Regions from separate parts of the Streptomyces nogalater genome, predicted to be linked through region 1. Evidence: predicted binding sites of a transcription regulator. Region 1 holds the regulator's gene; the other holds the start of a gene.
What was found. The regulator HrcA, encoded in region 1, represses chaperone genes, less so after heat shock. The targets are predictions, from matches to a motif close to TTNGCACTCNGNNNNNCNGAGTGCNAA.
Positions count from the first base shown of each region.

Region 2: groL (chaperonin GroEL) is a predicted target of HrcA. The motif match lies at 3,481-3,507, and genes of this name have one in related genera.

Region 1 covers NZ_BAAASM010000009.1:53,500-64,987, reverse strand. The annotation lists gene ABD350_RS08175 (S41 family peptidase) at 1-3,071, opposite strand, end outside; gene ABD350_RS08170 (VOC family protein) at 3,129-3,521, opposite strand; gene ABD350_RS08165 (16S rRNA (uracil(1498)-N(3))-methyltransferase) at 3,541-4,278, opposite strand; gene ABD350_RS08160 (nitronate monooxygenase) at 4,275-5,363, opposite strand; gene dnaJ (molecular chaperone DnaJ) at 5,530-6,666, opposite strand; gene hrcA (heat-inducible transcriptional repressor HrcA) at 6,667-7,683, opposite strand; gene ABD350_RS08145 (MBL fold metallo-hydrolase) at 7,845-8,567, shown strand; gene ABD350_RS08140 (DUF3097 domain-containing protein) at 8,636-9,508, shown strand; gene hemW (radical SAM family heme chaperone HemW) at 9,607-10,839, opposite strand; gene ABD350_RS08130 (SpoIIE family protein phosphatase) at 10,895-11,488, opposite strand, start outside.
Region 2 covers NZ_BAAASM010000037.1:139,588-151,075, reverse strand. The annotation lists gene ABD350_RS25740 (hypothetical protein) at 1-204, shown strand, start outside; gene ABD350_RS25735 (NADH:flavin oxidoreductase) at 212-1,339, opposite strand; gene groL (chaperonin GroEL) at 1,696-3,318, opposite strand; gene ABD350_RS25725 (cold-shock protein) at 3,653-3,856, opposite strand; gene ABD350_RS25720 (MoaD/ThiS family protein) at 4,290-4,565, opposite strand; gene thrC (threonine synthase) at 4,562-5,845, opposite strand; SAM riboswitch class I at 5,864-6,009, opposite strand; gene ABD350_RS25710 (glucosyl-3-phosphoglycerate synthase) at 6,167-7,111, shown strand; gene ABD350_RS25705 (alpha,alpha-trehalose-phosphate synthase (UDP-forming)) at 7,187-8,626, shown strand; gene otsB (trehalose-phosphatase) at 8,614-9,447, opposite strand; gene ABD350_RS25695 (DUF3263 domain-containing protein) at 9,499-9,723, opposite strand; gene ABD350_RS25690 (ABC transporter substrate-binding protein) at 9,758-11,080, opposite strand; gene ABD350_RS25685 (ROK family protein) at 11,144-11,488, shown strand, end outside.

The DNA of each region.
Region 1 (11,488 bases):
CAGCCCAGGCCCTCCAGCCAGATCGCGTACTTCGGCTGGGTGACCAGGGTGCCGTCGACCAGGCGGTAGCGGCTGTCGATGCCGATGACCCCGCCCCAGGTGCGGGTGCCGACGACCGGGCCGATGCCGAGGGCCTTGATCGCCGCGTTGACGATGTCGCCGTCCGAGCCGGAGAACTCGTTGGCGACGGCGACGACCGGGCCGCGCGGCGCGTCCAGCGGATAGCTGGTGGGGCGCATGCCGCGGGCCAGGTCCCAGCCGACGATCCGGCGGGCCAGCTTCTCCACCACCAGCTGTGAGGTGTGGCCGCCGCGGTTCTCCCGGACGTCGACCACGAGTCCCTCGCGGGCGACCTCCACCCGCAGATCGCGGTGGATCTGCGCCCAGCCGGGGGCCTGCATGTCGGGGACGTGGAGATAGCCGAGGCGGCCGGCGGAGGCCGCGTGGACGTGGGCGCGGCGGTCGGCGACCCAGGCGTGGTAGCGCAGCGGCTCCTCGTCGGCGATGGGCACGACGACGGTGTGCCGGGGTTCGCCGCCGCCGGCCGGGGAGACGGTCAGCTCCACCGGATGGCCCGCCGTACCGACCAGCAGCGGGCCCGGGCCCGCCACCGGGTCGACCGGGTGGCCGGCCACCGCGATGACGGCGTCCCCGGGGCGGACCGCGACGCCGGGCGCGGCGAGCGGGGAGCGGGCCTGCGGGTCGGAGGTCTCCGACGGCAGGATCCGGTCGATCCGCCAGCTGCCGTCCTCGTGCCGGGAGATGTCGGCGCCGAGCAGGCCGAGCCGGGCGCGGCCGGAACCGCCGCGCGGGGTGACGTAGGCGTGCGAGGTGCCGAGTTCGCCGTGCACCTCCCACAGCAGGTCGACCAGGTCGCTGTGGGTGGCGAGGCGGGCCAGCAGCGGGCGGTAGCGGTCGAGGATGCCGGACCAGTCGGCGCCGCCGAGGTCGGGGCGCCAGAAGTGGTCGCGCATGAGGCGGCCGGTCTCGTCGTACATCTGCCGCCACTCGGCGGCCGGGTCGACGGTCCCCCGGACGCGGGCGAGGTCGACGGTGACGCTGGTGTCGCCGTCGTCGTCGCCGCCGGTACGGCGGTCGCTGGGCACGACCCGCAGCCGGCCGTCGCTCCACAGCAGCAGCCGTTTGCCGTCGCCGCTGACCTCGAAGTGGTCGGCGTCGGCGGCGAGGTGCTCCAGGCGGCGCTGGGCGAGGTCGTAGCGCTCCAGCTCGGTGTGCGGGTCGGAGTCCTCGGGGTGGGCACGGGTGGCGCCGAGGGCCCCCTGCACCGGGTGGCGCAGCCACAGGACGCCGTCCTTGGCGGCGCGCAGCGTGGAGTAGCGGCCGGCCTCCACCGGGAAGGGGATTATGCGGTCGGCGAGCCCTTCGAGGTCGATGCGGGTGGCGGGGGCGCCCTCGCTGTCGGGGGTCTCGTCCTTGTCGGGGGTCTCGAAGGGGCGGCCGTGGCGCTGCGGGCCGAACGGCGAGGGGGTGGTGGCGGCCAGGGTGATCAGGTGCGGGCGGGCGCCGACCACGAAGGCGAGGTCGAAGACGTGTTCGTCGTAGACCGGGTCGAAGGCGCGGTGGGAGAGGAACGCGAGGTGTTTGCCGTCGAGGGTGAAGGCGGGCGCGTAGTCCTGGAAGCGCAGCGGGGTCGCCTCGGTGACCGACAGGTCGGTGGTGTGGGCGATGCGCAGCTGGGACAGCGGGCGCGGGCCGGGGTGGGACCAGGCCAGCCAGGCGGAGTCCGGGGAGAAGGCGAGGCCGGAGACCTCGCCGTCGTCGCTCCGGTCGACCTCGCGGACCTCGCCGGTCTCGCGCTCGACCAGCAGCAGCCGGCCGTCGTGCGCGGCGACGGCGGCCCGGCCGCCGTCGGGTGCCATGGCCAGCTCCAGGACCCGGCCGAGCTGTCCGGCGGCGAGCCGGCGCGGCGGGGCGCCGGGCACGGTGCCGGTCGCCGGCGCGAACTCCAGGGCGTCCTCGCCCTCGGCGTCGGTCACCCACACCACCCACTCCTCGCCGTCGGCGCGGAAGGCGCGCGGCATCCGGGCGCGGACGCCGGGGGTGGCGGCCAGGGCGCGGGCCGGGCCGGAGCGGTGGGTGACCCAGTGGACGCCGCCGCGCACGCAGACGGCGCTGCCGCGCGCGGTGTGGCCGGGGGACGCCTCGCCGAACCAGCGGGAGGCGTTGACCGGGTACGGCCTGAGGTCCACGCGGGGCCCGCCGAGCCGTACCTCCAGCCGGCGCGGCTCGGCGCCCTCCAGGTCGTCCAGCAGCCACAGTTCACCGGCCGAGCCGTACACGATCCGGGTGCCGTCACCGGCCGCGTGCCGGGCGTAGAAGCCGTCGAGAGGGGTGTGCCGGCGCAGGTCGGAGCCGTCGGCGAGGGAGGAGTAGAGCGCGCCGGTGCCCTCGTGGTCGGAGAGGAACGCGATGCGGTCACCCGCCCACACCGGGCACTCGATGTTCCCGTCGAGGTCCTCGTGCAGCCGCACGAACTCCCCGGCGCCTTCCGCGCCTTCGGCGGCCCGGTCGATCCACAGCTTGCCCGCCGTGCCGCCCCGGTAGCGCTTCCAGTAGGCGGCCTCGCGGCCCATCGGCGCGGACAGCAGCACGGTGGCCGGGCCGAGGGCGACGCCGCCGACCGGGCCGTAGGGCAGGGTCTCGGCCGGGCCGCCGTCCAGCGGGACGGCGTGCGCCCAGGTGTGCCGGAAACTGTGCCGGCCGTGCGCGCCGAGCGCGAGGACCCGCCCGTCCGGGGTCCAGCCGCACACCTCCGTACGGGAGTTGCCCCAGTACGTCAGCCGTTTCGCGGGCCCGCCGTCGACCGGGGCGACATGCACCTCGGGGGCGCCGTCCCGGGTGGACGTCCAGGCCAGGTGCCGGCCGTCGGGCGACAGACGGGGCCGGCTCACCGGCATGTTGTCGGCGCTGACCCGCCAGGCCCGGCCGCCGTCCAGCGGAGCGAGCCATACGTCGTCCTCGGCGACGAAGGTCACCAAGTCGCCGTGCAGATGGGGGAAGCGGAGGTATCCGGAGCCGTTTGCGGTTCCCGTCGAAGCGCCCTGAGTCACCCCGTCACTCTACGCAGCGACCGGCCCGGCCCGCCCCCGGTTTCCGGTCACTCGGGGTCAGCCGCGCAGCAGCAGCCACTCCTGGAGTTCCACCAAGTTGCCCTCCGGGTCCTTCAGATGGGCCACGCGCATGCGGTCGGTCATGGGGGCCGGACCGTGCAGCAGGGCCGCGCCCCGGGCGGTGATCCCGGCACAGTAGGCGTCGAGGTCGTCGACGCGCAGCACGACCAGGGAGCGGTGCCCGGTGGCGGTGTCGCCCAGCTCGGCCAGGACCTCGGCCATCATCGAGCGGTCCTGGAGCGCGATCCCGGCGGAGCCGGTGTGCGGGCTGAACTTCTCGTACGGTCCCCCGGTCGCGCCGGACTGCGGCTTGAGGCCGAGGACATCGGCGTAGAAGCGGTAGCAGGCGGTGAAATCGCTGACCAGGAGCCGGACTTGGGCGAGTTCCACGGTGTTCTCCGAGCGGTGTTCAAGACCAGCGGCCGGTGCGCCCCAGGAGCAGGGCCGCGGCGGCGGTGCCGGCGGTGGAGGTACGCAGGACGGTCGGGCCGAGGACGTACGGCGTGGCACCGGCCTGGGCGAAGAGCGCCAGTTCCTCCGGGGAGACGCCCCCCTCGGGGCCGACGACCAGCACGATCTCGCCCTCGGTGGGCAGCGGTGCGGTGGCCAGCCGGTCCGTGCCGCTCTCGTGGAGTACGGCGGCGAAGTCGGCGCGGGCGAGCAGCGCGGCCACCTGCTTGGTCGTCGCCGCGTCCGCGACCTCGGGGAAGCGGACCCGGCGGGACTGCTTGCCGGCCTCGCGGGCGGTGGCCCGCCACTTGCCGAGCGCCTTCAGCCCGCGGTCGCCCTTCCACTGGGTGATGCAGCGGGACGCCTGCCAGGGCACGATCGCGTCGACGCCGACCTCGGTCATGGTCTCGACGGCGACCTCCCCGCGGTCCCCCTTGGGCAGGGCCTGCACGACGGTGATCCGCGGGCTGGGCGCCGGTTCCTCGGCCACCGGGTCCATGCGGACGATCAGCCGGTCCTTGCCCTCGGTGCCGGTCACCTCGCACACCGCGTAGCGCCCGGCGCCGTCGGTGAGGACGACCTCCTCGCCGGGCCGCAGCCGCTTCACGGAGACCGCGTGGCGGCCCTCGGCGCCCTCCAGGACGTACCGGTCGCCGTCCGGCTTCCAGTGCTCCACGACGAAGACAGGGGCGGTCACGCGCCCTCACCCCCCTTACGGGACTCGTCCGACAACGCTGTCCGGGCCTCGGCGAGTTCCGCCGCCAGCACCTCCACCAGCCGTCCGGCCGGCAGTTCCCGGGCCATCCGGTGGCCCTGCCCCGCCCACAGCGCCATGCCCTGCGCGTCACCGGCCTTGGCGGCGGCCTTGCGCAGCGGCGAGGTGAGGTGGTGGACCTCCGGGTAGGCGGCGGGCGCGTACGGGCCGTGCTCGCGCAGGAACCGGTTGACCAGGGAGCGGGCCGGGCGGCCGGTGAAGGCGCGGGTCAGCCGGGTGCGCGCGAAGAGGGGGTCGGTCAGCGCCCGTTTGTGCGGGTCGGGCGCGCCGGACTCCTCGGTGGCGAGGAAGGCGGTGCCGAGCTGCGCCGCGTCGGCGCCGGCCGCGAGGACGGCGGCGATCTGGCCGCCGCGCATCAGGCCGCCGGCGGCGACGACCGGGATGTCCACGGCCTCGCGGACCTGCGCGAGCAGCGACAGCAGTCCGACGCCGGCGCCGTCGTTCTCGGGCGAGTCGCGGTGCGTGCCCTGATGGCCGCCGGCCTCCACGCCCTGCGCGATCACCGCGTCCGCGCCGGCCGCCTCGACCGCGCGGGCCTCCTCCGCGGTGGTGGCGGTGACCAGGGTGAGGGTCCCGGCCCGGCGCAGCCGCGCGACGACCTCGCGGTCCGGCACGCCGAAGTGGAAGGAGACCACCGGGACCGGGTCGTCGAGCAGGACGGCGAGCTTGGCGTCGTAGCCGTCGTCCCGGCCGCCGTCCGGGTCGCCCAGCTCGGTCTCGTACCAGGCGGCCTCGCCGGCCAGCTGGTGGGCGTAGACCTCGACGGCGCCGGACTCCGCGTGCTCGGGCTGCGGCATGAACAGGTTGACGCCGAACGGCCGGCTCGTGAGCCCGCGCAGCCGCTTGATCTCCTGGTACATCCCGTCGGCGGTCTTGTAGCCGGCGGCGAGGAACCCGAGGCCGCCGGCGTCGGAGACGGCGGCGGCGAGCTGCGGGACGGAGACTCCGCCCGCCATGGGGGCCTGCACGATCGGGAGGGGGAGGAGATCGGTCAGCGGGGAGGACATGACGGCATGGTGTCACGTCCCCGGGACCGGTCCGAATCGGGGCATCCCCCGGAATATCCCCGAGGCACCCCCGACATGCCCCGGGGATGCCCGCCGGGCTCGGCGCCTTCGGGGACGCGTCCCTCAGCCGACGTCAGCGACCGTCGAACGCGTCCCTCAGACGACGTCAGCGACCGTTGAACGCGTCCTTCAGCCGGGAGAACAGGCCCTGCTGACCCGGCTGGAACTGGCCCTGGGGGCGTTCCTCGCCGCGGAGCTTGGCCAGCTCGCGCAGCAGGCGCTCCTGCTCGGGGTCGAGCTTGGTCGGGGTCTGCACCTCGACGTGCACGACCAGGTCGCCCCGGCCGCCGCCGCGCAGATGCGTGACACCGCGGTCGTGCAGCGGGATCGACTGGCCGGACTGGGTGCCGGGCCGGATGTCGACCTCCTCCATGCCGTCCAGCGTCTCCAGCGGGACCTTGGTGCCGAGCGCCGCGGCCGTCATCGGGATGGTGACCGTGCAGTGCAGGTCGTCGCCGCGCCGCTGGAAGGTCGGGTGCGGCAGCTCGTGGATCTCCACGTACAGGTCGCCGGCCGGGCCGCCGCCGGGGCCGACCTCGCCCTCGCCCGCGAGCTGGATCCGGGTGCCGTTGTCGACACCGGCCGGGATCTTCACGGTGAGCGTGCGGCGCGAGCGCACGCGGCCGTCGCCGGCGCACTCCGGGCACGGGGTCGGCACGACCGTGCCGAAGCCCTGGCACTGCGGGCACGGCCGGGAGGTCATGACCTGGCCCAGGAAGGACCGGGTGACCTGCGAGACCTCGCCCCGGCCGCGGCACATGTCACACGTCTGGGCGGACGTGCCGGGCGCCGCGCCCTCGCCGTTGCAGGTGTTGCAGACGATGGCGGTGTCGACCTGGATGTCCTTGGTCGTCCCGAAGGCCGCCTCGTCCAGCTCGACCTCGATCCGGATCATCGCGTCCTGGCCGCGCCGGGTGCGCGAGCGCGGCCCGCGCTGCGACGCCGTACCGAAGAACGCGTCCATGATGTCGGAGAAGTTGCCGAAGCCGCCGGCCCCGAAGCCGCCCGCGCCGGCGCCGCCGGACTGCGAGAGCGGGTCGCCGCCGAGGTCGTAGACCTGCTTCTTCTGCGGGTCCGACAGCACCTCGTAGGCGGCGTTGATCTCCTTGAACCGCTCCTGGGTCTTCGGATCCGGGTTGACGTCCGGGTGCAGCTCGCGCGCGAGCCGCCGGAACGCCTTCTTGATCTCATCCTGCGACGCGTCGCGGCGCACGCCGAGAACGGCGTAGTAGTCCGTGGCCACTTACGACTCCGCCAGGATCTGTCCGACGTACCGTGCCACTGCGCGTACCGCTCCCATCGTTCCCGGGTAGTCCATGCGGGTCGGTCCGACCACGCCGAGCTTGGCAACCGCCTCGCCGCCCGAACCGTAGCCGACCGACACGACGGACGTGGAGTTGAGTCCCTCGTGGGCGTTCTCGTGGCCGATGCGCACGGTCACGCCCGGGTCCTTCGCCTCGCCGAGGAGCTTGAGGAGCACGACCTGCTCCTCCAGTGCCTCCAGGACGGGCCGGATCGTGAGGGGAAAGTCGTGTCCGAAGCGGGTGAGATTGGCGGTACCGCCGATCATCAGCCGCTCCTCGTTCTCCTCCACGAGTGTCTCCAGCAGGGTGGAGAGCACCGTGGAGACCGTACCGCGGTCCTCCGGATCGAAGGCGTCCGGCAGGTCCTCGACCAGCTTGGGCACATCGGTGAACCGGCGGCCCGCGACCCTGCTGTTCAGCCGGGCCCGCAGATCCGCCAGCGAGGCCTCGCCGAACGGGGCCGGGCAGTCGACCATACGCTGCTCGACCCGGCCGGTGTCGGTGATCAGCACGAGCATCACGCGCGCCGGGGCGAGCGAGAGCAGCTCCACGTGCCGGACCGTGGACCGGGTCAGCGACGGATACTGCACGACGGCGACCTGCCGGGTCAGCTGCGCGAGCAGCCGCACCGTGCGCGCCACGACGTCGTCGAGGTCGACGGCGCCCTCCAGGAAGTTCTGGATCGCGCGGCGCTCGGGCGCGGTCATCGGCTTCACGCCCGCGAGCTTGTCCACGAACAGACGGTAGCCCTTGTCGGTGGGGATGCGCCCCGCGCTGGTGTGCGGCTGCGCGATGTACCCCTCGTCCTCCAGGGCCGCCATGTCGTTGCGGACGGTGGCCGGGGAGACGCCGAGGTTGTGCCGCTCGGTGAGCGCCTTGGAACCGACCGGCTCCTCGGTGCCCACATAGTCCTGGACGATGGCGCGCAGCACCTGAAGCCTGCGTTCACTCAGCATCCGCGCGCACCTCCAGCACGTCGTCCCTCGTCCCATCGGGTCGTCCGCCTGGCACTCTTCCCACGCGAGTGCCAGCATTCCCCGGCCCAGTGTACGGCCGTCGGGTACACCCGGGGCAAGGTCGGCCCGCCCCGCCGGGTCCTACCGCTAGCGTCGCGGGTATGACCGTGACTTGGGAAGAGCTGGGGTGGGAACGGCTGGCGGCCGGGGTGGGACGGTGCCGGCTGCCGGGCTGGGACTGCACGGCGGGGCTGGTCGTGGGCGAGGGGACGGCGCTGCTCGTGGACGCCGGTTCGAGCCTGGCGGAGGGGGCCCGGCTGCGCGCGCGGGCCGAGGATCTGGCGGGCGGCCGTGTGACCCATCTCGCGCTCACCCACCCCCACTTCGACCATGTGTTCGGCGCGGCCGCGTTCGCCGGGGCGGAGGTGTACGGGGCGGTCGGCCTGGACGCCGTGTTCGCGTTCGAGCGGGCGGAGCTGCGGCTGGACGCGGTGCGCAACGGGCTGCCGGTCGCCGACGCCGACGAGGCGGTGGACGCGCTGGTGGCCCCCCGGCACCCGGTGTCCGGCGAGTGGACGCTGGACCTCGGCGGCGGCCGCCAGGCGCTGCTGGCCAACGTGGGTCCGGGCCACACGGCCCACGACCTCGCGGTGCTGATCCCCGGCTCCCCGGAGATCGTCTTCTGCGGCGACCTGGTGGAGGAGTCCGGCGAGCCCCAGGCCGGCCCGGACGCGGTCCCCGCCCGCTGGCCGGACGCCCTGGACCGGCTGGTGGCGCTGGGCGGCGAGGACGCACTGTACGTGCCCGGGCACGGGGCGGTGGTGGACGCGGCGTTCGTACGGCGTCAACGGGACGAGCTGGCGGCACGGTTCGGCGTGATCTGAACGGCGTTCCGGTTCGGATTCCGGCGTGTCGCACTTGTCACGTCGCGGCTTCTCCTATCGTCATCCGAATGCGCCCACCCGTCTCCCGCCACCGCCCTTCCAACGAGGGCCCTCCGGGCCCGCGCCCTCGTGTGTACTCGCCCGATCTGACCCCTCCCTGGAAGAGGAAGCCACAGCCGGTGCCGGAGGTGGCCGCCGAGCCGGGCCTGGTGGTGGAGGAGGCCGGTACCGGGTTCTGCGGGGCGGTGATCCGCTGCGAGGCGGGCACGGTGACCTTGGAGGACCGCTTCGGCAAGCACCGCGTCTTCCCGCTGGAACCGCGCGGCTTCCTGCTGGAGGGCAAGGCGGTCACGCTGGTCCGCCCGGCCGCCTCCCCGGCACGCCCCACCCGTACGGCGTCCGGCTCGATCGCCGTCCCGCAGGCACGCGCGCGCGTGGCCCGCGCCGGCCGTATCTACGTCGAGGGCCGGCACGACGCCGAGCTGGTCGAGAAGGTCTGGGGCGACGACCTGCGCATCGAGGGCGTGGTCGTGGAGTACCTGGAGGGCGTGGACGACCTGCCGGCCATCGTGGACTCCTTCGCCCCGGGCCCCGACGCCCGCCTGGGCGTTCTGGTGGACCACCTGGTGCCGGGCACGAAGGAGTGGCGGATCGCCCAGTCGGTCACCAGCGACCACGCCCTGGTCGTCGGTCACCCGTACATCGACATCTGGCAGGCGGTGAAGCCCTCCTCCCTGGGCATCGAGGCGTGGCCGGCGGTGCCGAAGGGCCAGGACTGGAAGACGGGGGTGTGCCGGGCGCTGGGCTGGCCCGCGGAGAACACCGGCGCGGTCTGGCAGGCGATCCTGAAGCGGGTGGGGTCCTACCGGGACCTGGAGCCGGAACTGCTGGGACGCGTGGAGGAACTGATCGACTTCGTCACGGGCAGCGGTGGGGCCTGACGTCAGCAGGACGCACTCGCCGCGTCCCCCCGGCGGCAGCCTACGAACCAGGTCAGGGACCGAACGGGCGCTCCGGGGGGATTCGCTCACCCGAGTGATCAGTCCACGAGGTCCCGTACCACCGCGTCCGCCAGGAGACGTCCGCGCAGGGTGAGGACGGCCCGTCCCCCCTCGTACGGCTCCTCCTGGAGCAGCCCGTCCGCCAGCGCGCGCCGGGCAGCCGCGAGGCCCTCCTCCTTCAGCAGGGACAGCGGGACACCCTCGCGCAGCCGCAGTTCCAACAGGATCCGCTCCACGCGGCGGTCCTCGTCCGACAGGACCTCGCGGCCGGCGCCCGGAGAGCGTCCGTCCGCGAGCGCCGCCGCGTACGCGCCGGGGTGCTTCACGTTCCACCAGCGCACGCCGCCCACGTGCGAGTGCGCCCCCGGTCCGGCGCCCCACCAGTCGGCGCCGCGCCAGTAGAGCTCGTTGTGCAGGCAGTGGCCCGCCTCGGAGGTGGCCCAGTTGGAGACCTCGTACCACTCGTAGCCCGCCCGGCCCAGCGTCTCCTCGGCGATCAGGTACCGGTCGGCGTGCACGTCGTCGTCGGTCATCGGGACCTCGCCCCGGCGGATCCGGCGGGCCAGCCGGGTGCCCTCCTCCACGATGAGCGCGTAGGCGCTGACGTGGTCGGGGCCGGCGCCCAGGGCGGCCTCCAGGGAGGCCCGCCAGTCGTCGTCGCTCTCCCCCGGCGTGCCGTAGATCAGGTCGAGGTTGACGTGTGCGAAGCCCGCCGCCCTGGCCTCCGCCACGCACGCCTCGGGACGGCCGGGGGTGTGGGTGCGGTCGAGGACCTTCAGCACATGCCGCCGGGCGCTCTGCATACCGAAGGAGATCCGGTTGAAACCGCCCTCGCGGAGGGTGGCCAGGTAGGCGGGGTCGACGGACTCCGGGTTGGCCTCCGTGGTGATCTCCGCGTCCGGCGCGAGACCGAACTCCTCGCGGATCGCCCCGAGCATCCGTACCAGATCCCCGGCGGCCAGCAGGGTCGGCGTACCGCCCCCGACGAACACCGTGCGGACCTCGCGCGGGTCGTCGCCCAGCACCTTGCGCGCCAGCCGGATCTCCTGGATCAGGGTGTCCGCGTAGTTGTCCCGGGAGGCGAGCACTCCGCCGGTGCCGCGCAGCTCGGTCGCGGTGTAGGTGTTGAAGTCGCAGTAGCCGCAGCGGGTCGCGCAGTACGGGACGTGCAGATAGAAACCGAGCGGGCGGGCGGCGGCCCCGGCGAGCGCGGACGCGGGCAGCGCGCCGTCGGCGGGGACGGGCTCGCCGTCGGGGAGTGCGGAAGGCATGCCTTCCATTGTCCAGCACCGCGGGCGTTGCCCCGCTGCCCGCGGCCCGGGGGCGTCACTCGGCCTGGAGGACCAGCAGGGCCAGGTCGTCCGCGGGCAGGTCGGCGCCGAAGTCGTGGACCAGGCGGCGGATGCGCTCCGCGATCAGCTCGGCGCCGAGCCCGGCGCAGCCGGACAGGGCGTGGGCAAGTCCGTCGCCGTCGTCGAACTGGCGGGTACCGGAGCGCCGCTCGGTCACCCCGTCGGTGACGCACAGCAGGCTGTCACCGGACCGCAGCTCCACGGTCTCGCTGGTGTACGTCTCGTCCTCCACCACACCGAGCAGGGTCTGCGGGCGGGCGACGGTGCGCACGGTGCCGTCCGGGGCGAGGACCAGCGGCAGCGGGTGGCCGGCGGAGGCGAGGGTGCAGCGGATCCCGTCGGCGTGCGGGGTCAGCTCGCCGTAGAGGAGGGAGAGGAAGCGGGTCTGCGGGCCGTCCCCCAGGGCCGGCGGCCGGCCGCCGGCGGCGACCAGGGCGCGGGCCGCCGCGTCGGCGGCCTCGGTGGCGTCGTCCAGCAGCAGCTGGTTGAGGCGGTCCAGGACGTCGGCGACGCCGTATCCCTCACGGGCGAGCAGCCGCAGCCAGGGACGGGCGAGGCCGATCACCAC
Region 2 (11,488 bases), on a different contig from region 1:
GAGCTGTGGAACGGGCAGGAGTGGCAGCTGTGCGGCACGCCCCGCCGGGACCGGCACGAGGCGGAGGTCTATCTCGCGGCCCAGCGGCGCGGCTCCCGGCCCGCCATGGCGTACCGGCTCGTCCACGAGTTCACCGACTACGAGGTGCTGCGGGTGTGGGGGACGCCGATGCGGGTCGACATCGAACCGCTGGGCAACCTGTAGCGGCGGTTCAGCTCAGGGTGGCGAGGGCCGACGCGTCGTAGGGCTTCAGCTCGTCGAAGCGGTCGGTGAGGACCTTGGCCGCCCACTCGGGGTCCTGGAGCAGCGCGCGGCCGACGGCCACCAGGTCGAACTCGTCGGCCTCCAGGCGGTCCAGGAGGTTGTCGATGCCCTTGACCGAGGAGCTCTCGCCCTGGAAGGCGTTGATGAAGTCGCCGTCGAGGCCGACCGAGCCGACCGTGATGACCTGCTTGCCGGTGAGCTTCTTGGTCCAGCCGGCCAGGTTCAGGTCGGAGCCGTCGAACTCGGGCTGCCAGTAGCGGCGGGTGGAGGCGTGGAAGACGTCGACACCGGCCTCGGCGAGCGGGGTGAGGACGGCCTCCAGCTCGCCGGGGGTCTCGGCGAGACGGGCGGTGTAGTCCTGCTGCTTCCACTGCGAGTAGCGGAAGATCACCGGGAACTCCGGGGAGACCGCCTCGCGGACCGCGGCGACGACCTCCGCCGCGAACCGGGTGCGGGCCACCGCGTCGCCGCCGTAGGCGTCGGTGCGGCGGTTGGTGCCCGCCCACAGGAACTGGTCCAGCAGATAGCCGTGGGCGCCGTGGATCTCCACGCCGTCGAAGCCGATCCGCTCGGCGTCGGCCGCGGCCCGCGCGAAGGCGCCGACGACGTCGTCGATGTCCTTTCGCGTCATCGTCGCTCCGGTGGGCTCGGCGCCCGCGGTGACCAGGCCGGAGGGGCCGATGGCGGGGGCGTCCGGGTAGGGCCGCTGGCCCTGCTTGCGGACCATGCCGATGTGCCACAGCTGCGGGACGATGGCGCCGCCCGCCGCGTGCACCTCCTCGGCGACCTTGGCCCAGCCCGCCAGCTGCTCCTCGCCGTGGAACCGCGGGACGCGGCCGCTCTCGCCGGCCGACTCGTGGCCCACGTAGGTGCCCTCGGTGATGACGAGGCCGACGCCGGCGGCGGCACGGCGGGCGTAGTACGAGCGCACGTCCGCGCCGGGGATGCCGTCCGGGGAGAACTTCCGGGTCATCGGCGCCATCACGATCCGGTTCGGGACGGTGAGGCCGTTCAGCCGGACGGGGCGGGACAGGACGCGGGCCGCTCGGGAGGAGGCGGGCGCGGAGGTGGTCATGGGGGGCTCCTAGCAGTGCAGGGCGACCAGCTGGTATGTGCGGACGCATTGTTGCAGCACCTTAAGCAATGCCGGAACCCCGGTACCCCATTCCCGGACCGCGCCACCCGGCCGTGTGAACCCCGCCATAAGCCCCGCCCGCCGACAACCGGGTGAATTGCCCGCACTTTCCTCGGTGGACCGACCCACCCGCCTCGCCACGGCCGGCGAGAACGACCCCACCCCCCTGCGAGGACTCACCGTCGCGGCAGCAGCGCCCGGAGCTGAACGCCTGGCAACGCCCGAGGGCGGCACCCCCGGCCGGAAGCCAGGAGTGCCGCCCTCGGATCAGGACAGGCGATCAACCCTCGGGTCGATCAGAAGTCCATGTCACCGCCCGGCATGCCGCCGCCGGCCGGGGCCGCGGCCTTCTCCGGCTTGTCGGCGATGACGGCCTCGGTGGTGAGGAACAGCGCGGCGATCGACGCGGCGTTCTGCAGCGCGGAACGCGTCACCTTCGCCGGGTCGATGATGCCCTCGGCGACCAGGTCGACGTACTCGCCGGTCGCGGCGTTCAGGCCGTGGCCCGGGGTCAGGTTGCGCACCTTCTCCACCACGACACCGCCCTCAAGGCCGGCGTTCACGGCGATCTGCTTCAGCGGGGCCTCCAGGGCGATGCGCACGGCGTTGGCGCCGGTCGCCTCGTCACCCTCCAGCTCCAGCTTCTCGAAGACCTGGGAGGCCTGCAGCAGGGCCACGCCACCACCGGCGACGATGCCCTCCTCGACGGCGGCCTTCGCGTTGCGGACGGCGTCCTCGATGCGGTGCTTGCGCTCCTTGAGCTCCACCTCGGTGGCGGCACCGGCCTTGATGACGGCCACGCCGCCCGCGAGCTTGGCCAGGCGCTCCTGGAGCTTCTCGCGGTCGTAGTCGGAGTCGCTGTTCTCGATCTCGGCGCGGATCTGGTTGACCCGGCCGTTGACCTGCTCGGAGGAGCCGGCACCGTCGACGATGGTGGTCTCGTCCTTGGTGATGACGACCTTGCGGGCGCGGCCCAGGAGGTCCAGGGTCGCGTTCTCCAGCTTGAGGCCGACCTCCTCGGAGATGACCTCGCCGCCCGTGAGGATGGCGATGTCGCCGAGCATGGCCTTGCGGCGGTCGCCGAAGCCCGGGGCCTTGACGGCGACGGACTTGAAGGTGCCGCGGATCTTGTTGACGACCAGGGTCGACAGGGCCTCGCCCTCGACGTCCTCGGCGATGATCAGCAGCGGCTTGCCCGACTGCATGACCTTCTCCAGCAGCGGGAGCAGGTCCTTCACCGCGGAGATCTTGGAGTTGGCGATGAGGATGTACGGGTCCTCGAGAACCGCCTCCATGCGCTCCATGTCGGTCGCGAAGTAGGCGGAGATGTAGCCCTTGTCGAAGCGCATACCCTCGGTGAGCTCCAGCTCGAGACCGAAGGTGTTGGACTCCTCGACGGTGATGACGCCTTCCTTGCCGACCTTGTCCATGGCCTCGGCGATCAGCTCGCCGATCTGGGTGTCGGCGGCGGAGATGGACGCGGTGGAGGCGATCTGCTCCTTGGTCTCGACGTCCTTCGCCTGCTCCAGCAGGGCGGCGGAGACGGCCTCGACGGCCTTCTCGATACCGCGCTTCAGAGCCATCGGGTTGGCGCCGGCGGCGACGTTGCGCAGGCCTTCCTTGACCAGGGCCTGGGCGAGCACGGTCGCGGTGGTCGTACCGTCACCGGCGACGTCGTCCGTCTTCTTGGCGACTTCCTTGACCAGCTCGGCGCCGATCTTTTCGTACGGGTCCTCCAGCTCGATCTCCTTGGCGATGGAGACACCATCGTTGGTGATCGTGGGCGCGCCCCACTTCTTCTCGAGGACGACGTTGCGGCCCTTGGGGCCGAGCGTCACCTTCACGGCGTCCGCGAGCTGGTTCATGCCGCGCTCGAGGCCGCGCCGCGCCTCCTCGTCGAACGCGATGATCTTGGCCATGTGAAGTGGTCCCTCCAGGACTGGGGGTGATTCCTTCGGACCGCGCCCGCGCCCGCGACGGACGGCTCGCCGGCCTCGTGGTTCCTTGCCCCACCCGGCCTGCGGGCCTCACCGACCCGGTCCTTCACTGTCACTCTCACCTTCAGAGTGCTAACGCAATGATTAGCACTCGGCATGGTCGAGTGCAAGCGCCCGGCCGGGTGGGGAGTGGCCGTCAGCCGCCCGCGAACGCGGGAACCGGAACACGGCGAGGGGCCCGGCACGGCGCACGGAGAGGCGCACGGAGAAGGGCCCGCACCCTCTGCGAGGTGCGGGCCCTTCACACGAAAAACATTCAGGCGGTGACGCGAACCATGTCGGCCTGCGGACCCTTCTGGCCCTGCGAGATCTCGAACTCGACCCGCTGGCCCTCTTCCAGGGTGCGGTAGCCGTCCATCTGAATCGCGCTGTAGTGGACGAAGACGTCCGCACCACCGTCGACCGCGATGAAGCCGTACCCCTTCTCCGCGTTGAACCACTTGACGGTGCCCTGAGCCATGCCTAACTCCCCTATTACTGGCCCTTGCACAGATCCACACTTCGCGGACCCGGGTCAGACCTCACCCCCCAACTGGTCGGGGGCGTGCGCCGGAACGCGTCGACCGCGGCCGAATGTATCTGTCCAACTGCCGTCTGCAACAGGTCAATCGGACGAGAATTCTGGACGTCAGGGGTCCGGAATATGGCGAGAATTCACCCGACTCCAGGGCAAGTCGGGCCCCATAAAAGCCACAAAAGCCGCGCAGAACCCGCACAACTTGGCTACTTCTTAACGGGGCGCGCGGCATGATTCCAGGGCTCGCGACCACCCGGCCGCGACCGTGTTCCCCAACTCTACCGCGTTCAATCACGCAGAATTGCCCCCTCCGTTTCTCTCACGGAGGGGGCAATCGAGTGGACGGTCAGTGACCGGCCCGGCCGTCGGTAAGGGGTCAGCCGCCGGCGACCGCGGGGATGATCGAGATCCCGGCGCCGTCGGGGGTCGCCGTGTCCAGGCCCTGCTCGAAGCGCACGTCGTCGTCGTTGACGTACACGTTGACGAACCGGCGCAGCTTGCCCTGGTCGTCCAGCACACGGGCGGCGATCCCGGTGTGGTTCTTCTCCAGGTCCGCGATGACCTCGCCGAGCGTGCCGCCCTCGGCCGGGACCTCGGCCTTGCCGCCGGTGTAGGTGCGCAGGATGGTGGGGATGCGAACGGTCACGCTCATGCGAGGCCAGCCTCTCGGAAGGAGTCCAGGGTCGGGCGGATGGTGGCGGTCAGGCCGGTCCCGGCGACCGCGTCCAGGGTCTTCAGGCCGTCGCCGGTGTTGAGGACGACCGTGGTCTTGGCCGGGTCCAGCACGCCCTCCTTGAGCAGCTTGCGGGTCACGCCGACGGTCACCCCGCCCGCCGTCTCCGCGAAGATGCCCTCGGTGCGCGCCAGCAGCCGGATGGCGTCGACGATCTCCGGGTCCGTGACGTCCTCCACGGCACCGCCGGTGCGCCGGGCCACGTCCAGGACGTAGGGGCCGTCGGCCGGGTTGCCGATCGCCAGGGACTTGGCGATGGTGGCCGGCTTCTGCGGCCGTACGACGTCGTGGCCGGCCTTGAAGGCGGTGGAGACCGGGGAGCAGCCCTCGGCCTGGGCGCCGAAGATCTTGTACGGCCTGTCCTCGACGAGACCGAGCCTGATCAGCTCCTGGAGCCCCTTGTCGATCTTCGTCAGCTGGGAACCGGAGGCGATCGGGATGACGATCTGGTCGGGCAGCCGCCAGCCGAGCTGCTCGCAGATCTCGTACGCCAGCGTCTTGGAGCCCTCGGCGTAGTAGGGCCGCAGGTTGACGTTGACGAAGCCCCAGCCCTCGCCGGCCGGGTCGCCGATCAGCTCGGAGCAGAAGCGGTTCACGTCGTCGTAGTTGCCCTCGATGCCGACGAGTTCTCCGCCGTAGACCGCGGCCATGACGACCTTGCCCTGCTCCAGGTCGTGCGGGATGAACACGCAGGAGCGGAAGCCGGCCCGGGCGGCGGCGGCGCCGACGGCACCGGCGAGGTTGCCGGTGGAGGAGCAGGACAGGGTGGTGAAGCCGAAGGCGCGGGCGGCCTCCAGGGCCTGGGCGACGACCCGGTCCTTGAAGGAGTGGGTCGGGTTGCCGGAGTCGTCCTTGACGTACAGGCCGCCGGTCACGCCCAGTTCCCGGGCGAGGTTGTCGGCCTTGACGAGCTTGGTCCAGCCGGGGTTGAGATTGGGCTTTCCGGCGACGTCGGCCGGGACCGGCAGCAGCGGGGCGTAGCGCCAGATGCTGGCGGGACCGGCCTCGATGCGCCGGCGCAGTTCCTCGGTGTCGTAGGCGGAGAAGTCGTAGGCGATCTCCAGCGGGCCGAAGCACTCCTCGCAGGCGAAGACCGGTCCGAGGGGTACCCGGTGGCCGCACTCGCGACAGCTGAGGGCCGAGGCGGGACCGAGGTCCACGGTGGAGTCGCTGGGGGTGGCAACTGTCTGCACAGCCATGTGAGGCGAGGCCCTTTCTCCTCATCTTCCTCACGACGCATCTCGCCGTGAGACGGATTTGGCACCTTCCCTAGCCGGGAGCCTCGCTCGGAAGAAGACGAGAATCGGCTGGAGGGTTGCCGGGGCTTCATCGGGCCGTGTCCCTCTGCCCCTCTGGATGAGCTGTATGTGGTTGTCAACGCCGCTTGACCCCCCGACATGCGATGGTCATCGGCGTTGTTCAAGACTGTAACCGAAGGCCAGGACAGTTGAGATAGTCGTCCGAACCGCGAGATGCATCACACGGTGACGTGTGGTGGTGACAGTGAGGAGCCGCCGACCGTGCTGGAAGAAGTCGAGCGCTGGCTGAGCCGCCGCTCCTGGTCCGTGGCCGACCGACCGCCGCACCAGGTGCTGGCCGCCAAGCAGCGCACGGGCCAGACGATCAGCGTCGTACTGCCCGCCCTCAACGAGGAGGAGACGGTCGGCGAGATCGTCACCGCCATCCGCCGCGATCTCGTCGAGCGGCTCCCGCTCGTCGACGAGATCGTGGTCGTCGACTCCGGCTCCACCGACCGCACCTCCGAGGTCGCCGCGCGGGCCGGCGCCCGGGTCGTCCACCGCGACGAGATCCTGCCCCGCGTCCCGGCCGTCCCCGGCAAGGGCGAGGTGCTGTGGCGCTCGCTGCTGGTGACCGGCGGGGACATCGTCTGCTTCGTCGACGCGGATCTCAGGGAGTTCTCCTCCGACTTCGTCCTCGGCATCGTCGGGCCGCTGCTCACCGAGCCGGACGTGGACCTGGTCAAGGCGATGTACGACCGGCCGCTCGCCGGGTCGGCCGGTCAGGGCGGGCGGGTCACCGAGCTGATGGCCCGGCCGCTGCTGAACATGCACTGGCCGCAGCTGGCCGGTTTCGTGCAGCCACTGGGCGGCGAGTACGCGGCCCGCCGCTCGCTGCTGGAGCAGCTGCCGTTCCCGGTGGGCTACGGCGTGGAGCTGGGGATGCTGGTGGACGCGCTGCACCTGGTCGGCCTGGACGCGCTGGCCCAGGTCGACGTGGGGGTGCGCAAACACCGCCACCAGGACGGCCAGGCCCTCGGCCGGATGGCCGCCGCGATCTACCGCACGGCCCAGCTCCGGCTGGCCCGGGGCCATCTGGTGCGGCCCGCGCTGACCCAGTTCGAGCGGGGCGAGGACGGCTTCGAGCCGCGCACCTACTCGGTGGACACCGAGGAGCGCCCGCCCATGGTGGAGATCGCGGAGTACGCGGAGCGGAAGGTGGCGTGAACGGTCCGTATACGACCTGCTTTCGCAGGTGGATCGCACGTTTGAGGGTTTACGGGCCGGGCTAGGTTGAGGCGTATGGCTTCCACGCGCACTGCTGTCGGCAAAGCTCGGGTACTGGTCGCCTCGAACCGCGGCCCGGTCTCCTATCAGGTACGCGAGGACGGCTCGCTCGACGCCCGGCGGGGCGGCGGCGGGCTGGTCTCGGGACTGTCCGCCATCGGGCCGGACGCGGACTCGGTGTGGGTGTGCGCCGCGCTGGGCGACGGCGACCGGGCGGCCGTGCGGCGCGCCGACGGCGGGCTGCTGCCGGAGGAGGACACCGGCGGGCAGCGGGTGCGGATGCTCGACATCGACGCGTCCGTGCACGCCGAGGCGTACAACGGCATCGCCAACTCGGTGCTCTGGTTCGTCCACCACCTGCTGTACCAGACCCCGCTGGAACCGGTGTTCGACGCGGAGTTCCGCCGGCAGTGGGCCTCGTACCGGGCCTACAACCAGGCGTTCGCCGAGGCGCTGGCCGAGGAGGCGGGCGAGGGCGCGGCGGTGCTGATCCAGGACTACCACCTGGCGCTGGCCCCCCGGATGCTCCGCCGGCTCCGGCCCGACCTGCGCATCGGCCACTTCTCGCACACCCCGTGGGCCCCGCCGGACTACTTCCGGCTGCTGCCCGACGACATCGCGGCCGAGCTGCTCGGCGGCATCCTGGGCGCGGACCGGGCGGGGTTCCTCACCCGGCGCTGGGCGGACGCCTTCACCGCCTGCTGCCGGGAGGTGCTGGGGCCCGGCATCCCCTCCGGCACCCGGATCGGGGTGCACGGGCTGGGCGCGGACGCGGACTTCCTGCGCGAGCGGGCGCACCGGGAGGACGTGGCCGAGCGGATGGCGGCGCTGCGCGAGGAGATCGGCCAGGGCCGCCGGACGGTCGTCCGGGTGGACCGCACCGAGCTGTCGAAGAACATCGTGCGGGGCCTGCTGGCCTACGAGCAGCTGCTGACCGACCACCCGGAGTGGCGGGAGAGGGTCGTCCACGTGGCGTTCGCCTACCCCTCCCGCCAGGACCTCGCCGTGTACCGCGACTACACCGCCGAGGTGCGGCGGGTGGCGGACCGGATCAACGAGCGGTACGGCACCCCGGGCTGGACCCCGGTGGTGCTGCACGTGAAGGACGACTTCGCGCGCTCGCTCGCCGCCTACCGGATGGCCGACGTGGCGCTGGTGAACCCCATCCGGGACGGCATGAACCTGGTCGCCAAGGAGATCCCGGTGGTCTCGGACGAGGGCTGCGCGCTGGTGCTGTCCCGGGAGGCCGGGGCGCACGAGGAGCTGGGCGAGGACGCGTTCACGGTGAACCCGTACGACATCACGGGCACGGCGCGGGCGCTGCACGAGGCGCTGACCCTGCCGGCGGAGGAGCGGGCGGCCCGCTCCAAGCGGCTGGCCGCCGCCGCGACCGCGCTGCCGCCCGCCCGTTGGTTCCTGGACCAGCTTCAGGCCCTGACCGCTCAGCCGAGCTGAGCGGCCAGCGCCCGCAGCAGTCCCACGACCCCCTCCGGGCCGTCCACCACCAGGTCGGCCCGCCGGGCCAGTTCGGTGACCTCCGTGCTGCCGCTGCACACCAGCAGGCCGGGGACGCCGTCGGCGCGGAGTTCGTCGATCGCGGCGAAGGCGGGCAGGTCGCCGAGGTCGTCGCCGGCGTAGACGACACAGCCGGCGCCGACGGCCCGGGCGTGGTCGAGGAGGGCCACGCCCTTGTCCATGCCGGGCGGGCGCAGCTCCAGTACCAGGCGGCCGGGCTCGACGATCAGTCCGTGCCGGGCGGCGAGGTCGGCGAGGGGGGCGCGCAGGGATGCGAACGCGGCCTGCGGGTCGGCGGCCCGGCGGGTGTGCACCGCGAGCGCCCGGCCCTTCTCCTCGATCCAGGTGCCCTCGCCGGCGCCGGCCCGCTCCAGCAGGCGGGGCAGTTCCGCGCGGGCGGCGGCCACGCCGGGGTGCGGGGGCGGGGCGGTGACGGTGCCGGTGGCCGCGTCCCAGCGTTCGGCGCCGTAGTGGCCGAGGACGGTGAGGTGCTCCAGGCCGGGGACGCCGGTGAAGCCGCCGTAGCGGACGGCGACCTCGGGCGGGCGGCCGGTGATCACGGCGACGGAGGCGATCTTCGGGGCGAGCGCGGCCAGCGCGGGCACGGCGTCGGGGTGGGCGCGGGCCTGCTCGGGGTCGGCGACGATGGGGGCCAGGGTGCCGTCGAAGTCCAGGCCGATCAGCGCGGTGCGGGGCCGCGCGAGCAGCGCGGCGAGCCCGTCGCGGCCGGGCTGGGTCTGCGGGATGGGCAGAGGATCCATACCGCGACAGTATCCGCCGAGGCCGGGCTCACTCCTCAGCCGGAGCCGGGGTCAGCGCTCCGCCCGCCGGGCCTGTCTGATCCGGCGCAGGCGGTTGACCGTCACCGGGTCGTGGGCGAGGGCGCGCTCGTCGTCCAGGAGGGCGTTGAGGAGCTGGTAGTAGCGGACCGGGGACAGGTCCAGTTCCTCGCGGATGGCGCGTTCCTTCGCGCCGGGCCCGGGGAAGGCCCGGCGCTCCAGCGCGAGGATGGCTTGTTCGCGGCTGCCCAGTTCCATGCCGGCCACCGTAGCGGCCGGCGGGGCGGCGTGCTCAGCCGGCGGTGCTGCTGTCGGCCGCCGTGGCCGTGGACTGGAGCCGGGTCAGCACGCCGGAGGGGCTGCCGTTCGGGGCGACGGCCTGGCCGATGTTCTGCTTCACGGCCGCGCTGACCGCCGCCCAGGAGGTCTTGCCGACGGGGTACAGCTCGGTGCTGGGCAGCTCTTCCAGGAAGGGGCGCAGGGCCTTGTCGGTCGCCTGGGACGAGGCGCTCATGGCGTTGGAGGCGGAGCTGGTGACCGGCAGCAGCCCGTAGGTGCGGGAGAAGTCGAGGACGTTCTTGTCGGAGTAGACGAAGTCGAGGAAGTCGCCGACCTGGTCGCGGTGGCCGTTCTGCCTGAAGGCCATCATCCAGTCGGTGACGCCCATGGCGGCCCTGGCCTTGCCGGTGCGGCCCGGCATCGGCACGGTGCCGAACTTCACGCCCTTCGCGGTGGCCTGCTGGATCAGTGTGGGATGCCCGTTGAGCATGCCGACCCGGCCGTCGGCGAAGGCGGCGAAGGCGTCGGCGCGGTTGAGCTTGCCGGGGGCGACCGGGCCGGTGAGCCCCTTGCCGACCAGTTCGTCCTTGAGCCAGGTGAAGGTGGAGATGTTGGTGGCGGAGTCGATCGTGTAGGTGCCGATGTCGTCGGTGTAGCCGTTGCCGCCGGTGAGCAGCCACTGCATGGTCTCGGCCTGCGCCTCCTCCGGGCCGAGCGGCAGCGCGAAGGGGTACTTCACGCCCTTGTCCTTGAGCGCCTGCGCGTCGGCGGCCAGTTCGGCCCAGGTGGTGGGCGGGGTGATGCCGGCCTGGGTGAACAGGGTCTTGTTGTAGAAGAGCACCCGTGTGGAGGCGGCGAACGGGATGCCGTACTGCGTGAACTTCCACTGGCCGGCGTCGGAGAGCTGGGAGAGGAAGTTGGCCTGGGTGCGGATGGAGAGCAGTTCCGAGGCCGGGTAGAGCTTGCCGGCGGCGGCGTAGTCGGCGTAGGCGCCGATCTGGGCCAGGTCGGGGGCGTTCCCGGCGTCGACCATCTCCTTGACCTTGCGGTCGACGTCGTTCCAGGAGTAGACGCTGACCTCGACCTTCACGTCCGGGTGCGTGGACTCGTAGTCCTTGGCCAGGTCGTCCCAGTACTTCTTGGAGCTGTGTGCCGCCGAGTCTCCGTAGTCGGCGGCGACCAGTCTGAGCGTGACGTCGGAGGACCCCGTGGCCCCGCAGCCGCCGAGGACCGCCGTCATGCCCAGTGCGGACACCACCGCGATCGTTCCTGCCGTACCCCGACGCACCCTCAAAGCCCCAACCCTGCCGTCTGACCGTTCAACATATGGACACATAAGGTCTACACCACGTGAGTGGACTAGACCTCTCGCGGGTGGGAGGGTCACACTAGCCCCGTGGTGAGACATGTCATCGCCCTGGACGTGGGCGGTACCGGGATGAAGGCCGCCCTCGTCGGCGCCGACGGCACGCTGCTGCACCGCGCCCGCCGCTCCACCGGCCGCGAACACGGCCCCGAGGCGGTCGTGGCGGGCATCCTCGACTTCGCCACCGAACTGCGCGCCCACGGCGCCGAGCGGTACGGCGAACCCGCCGGCGCGGCCGGCATCGCCGTCCCCGGCATCGTCGACGAGACGGACGGCACCGCCGTCTACTCCGCCAACCTCGGCTGGCGGGACGTCCCCCTGCGCGCGCTCCTCGCCGACCGGCTCGGGATGCCGGTCGCCCTCGGCCACGACGTGCGC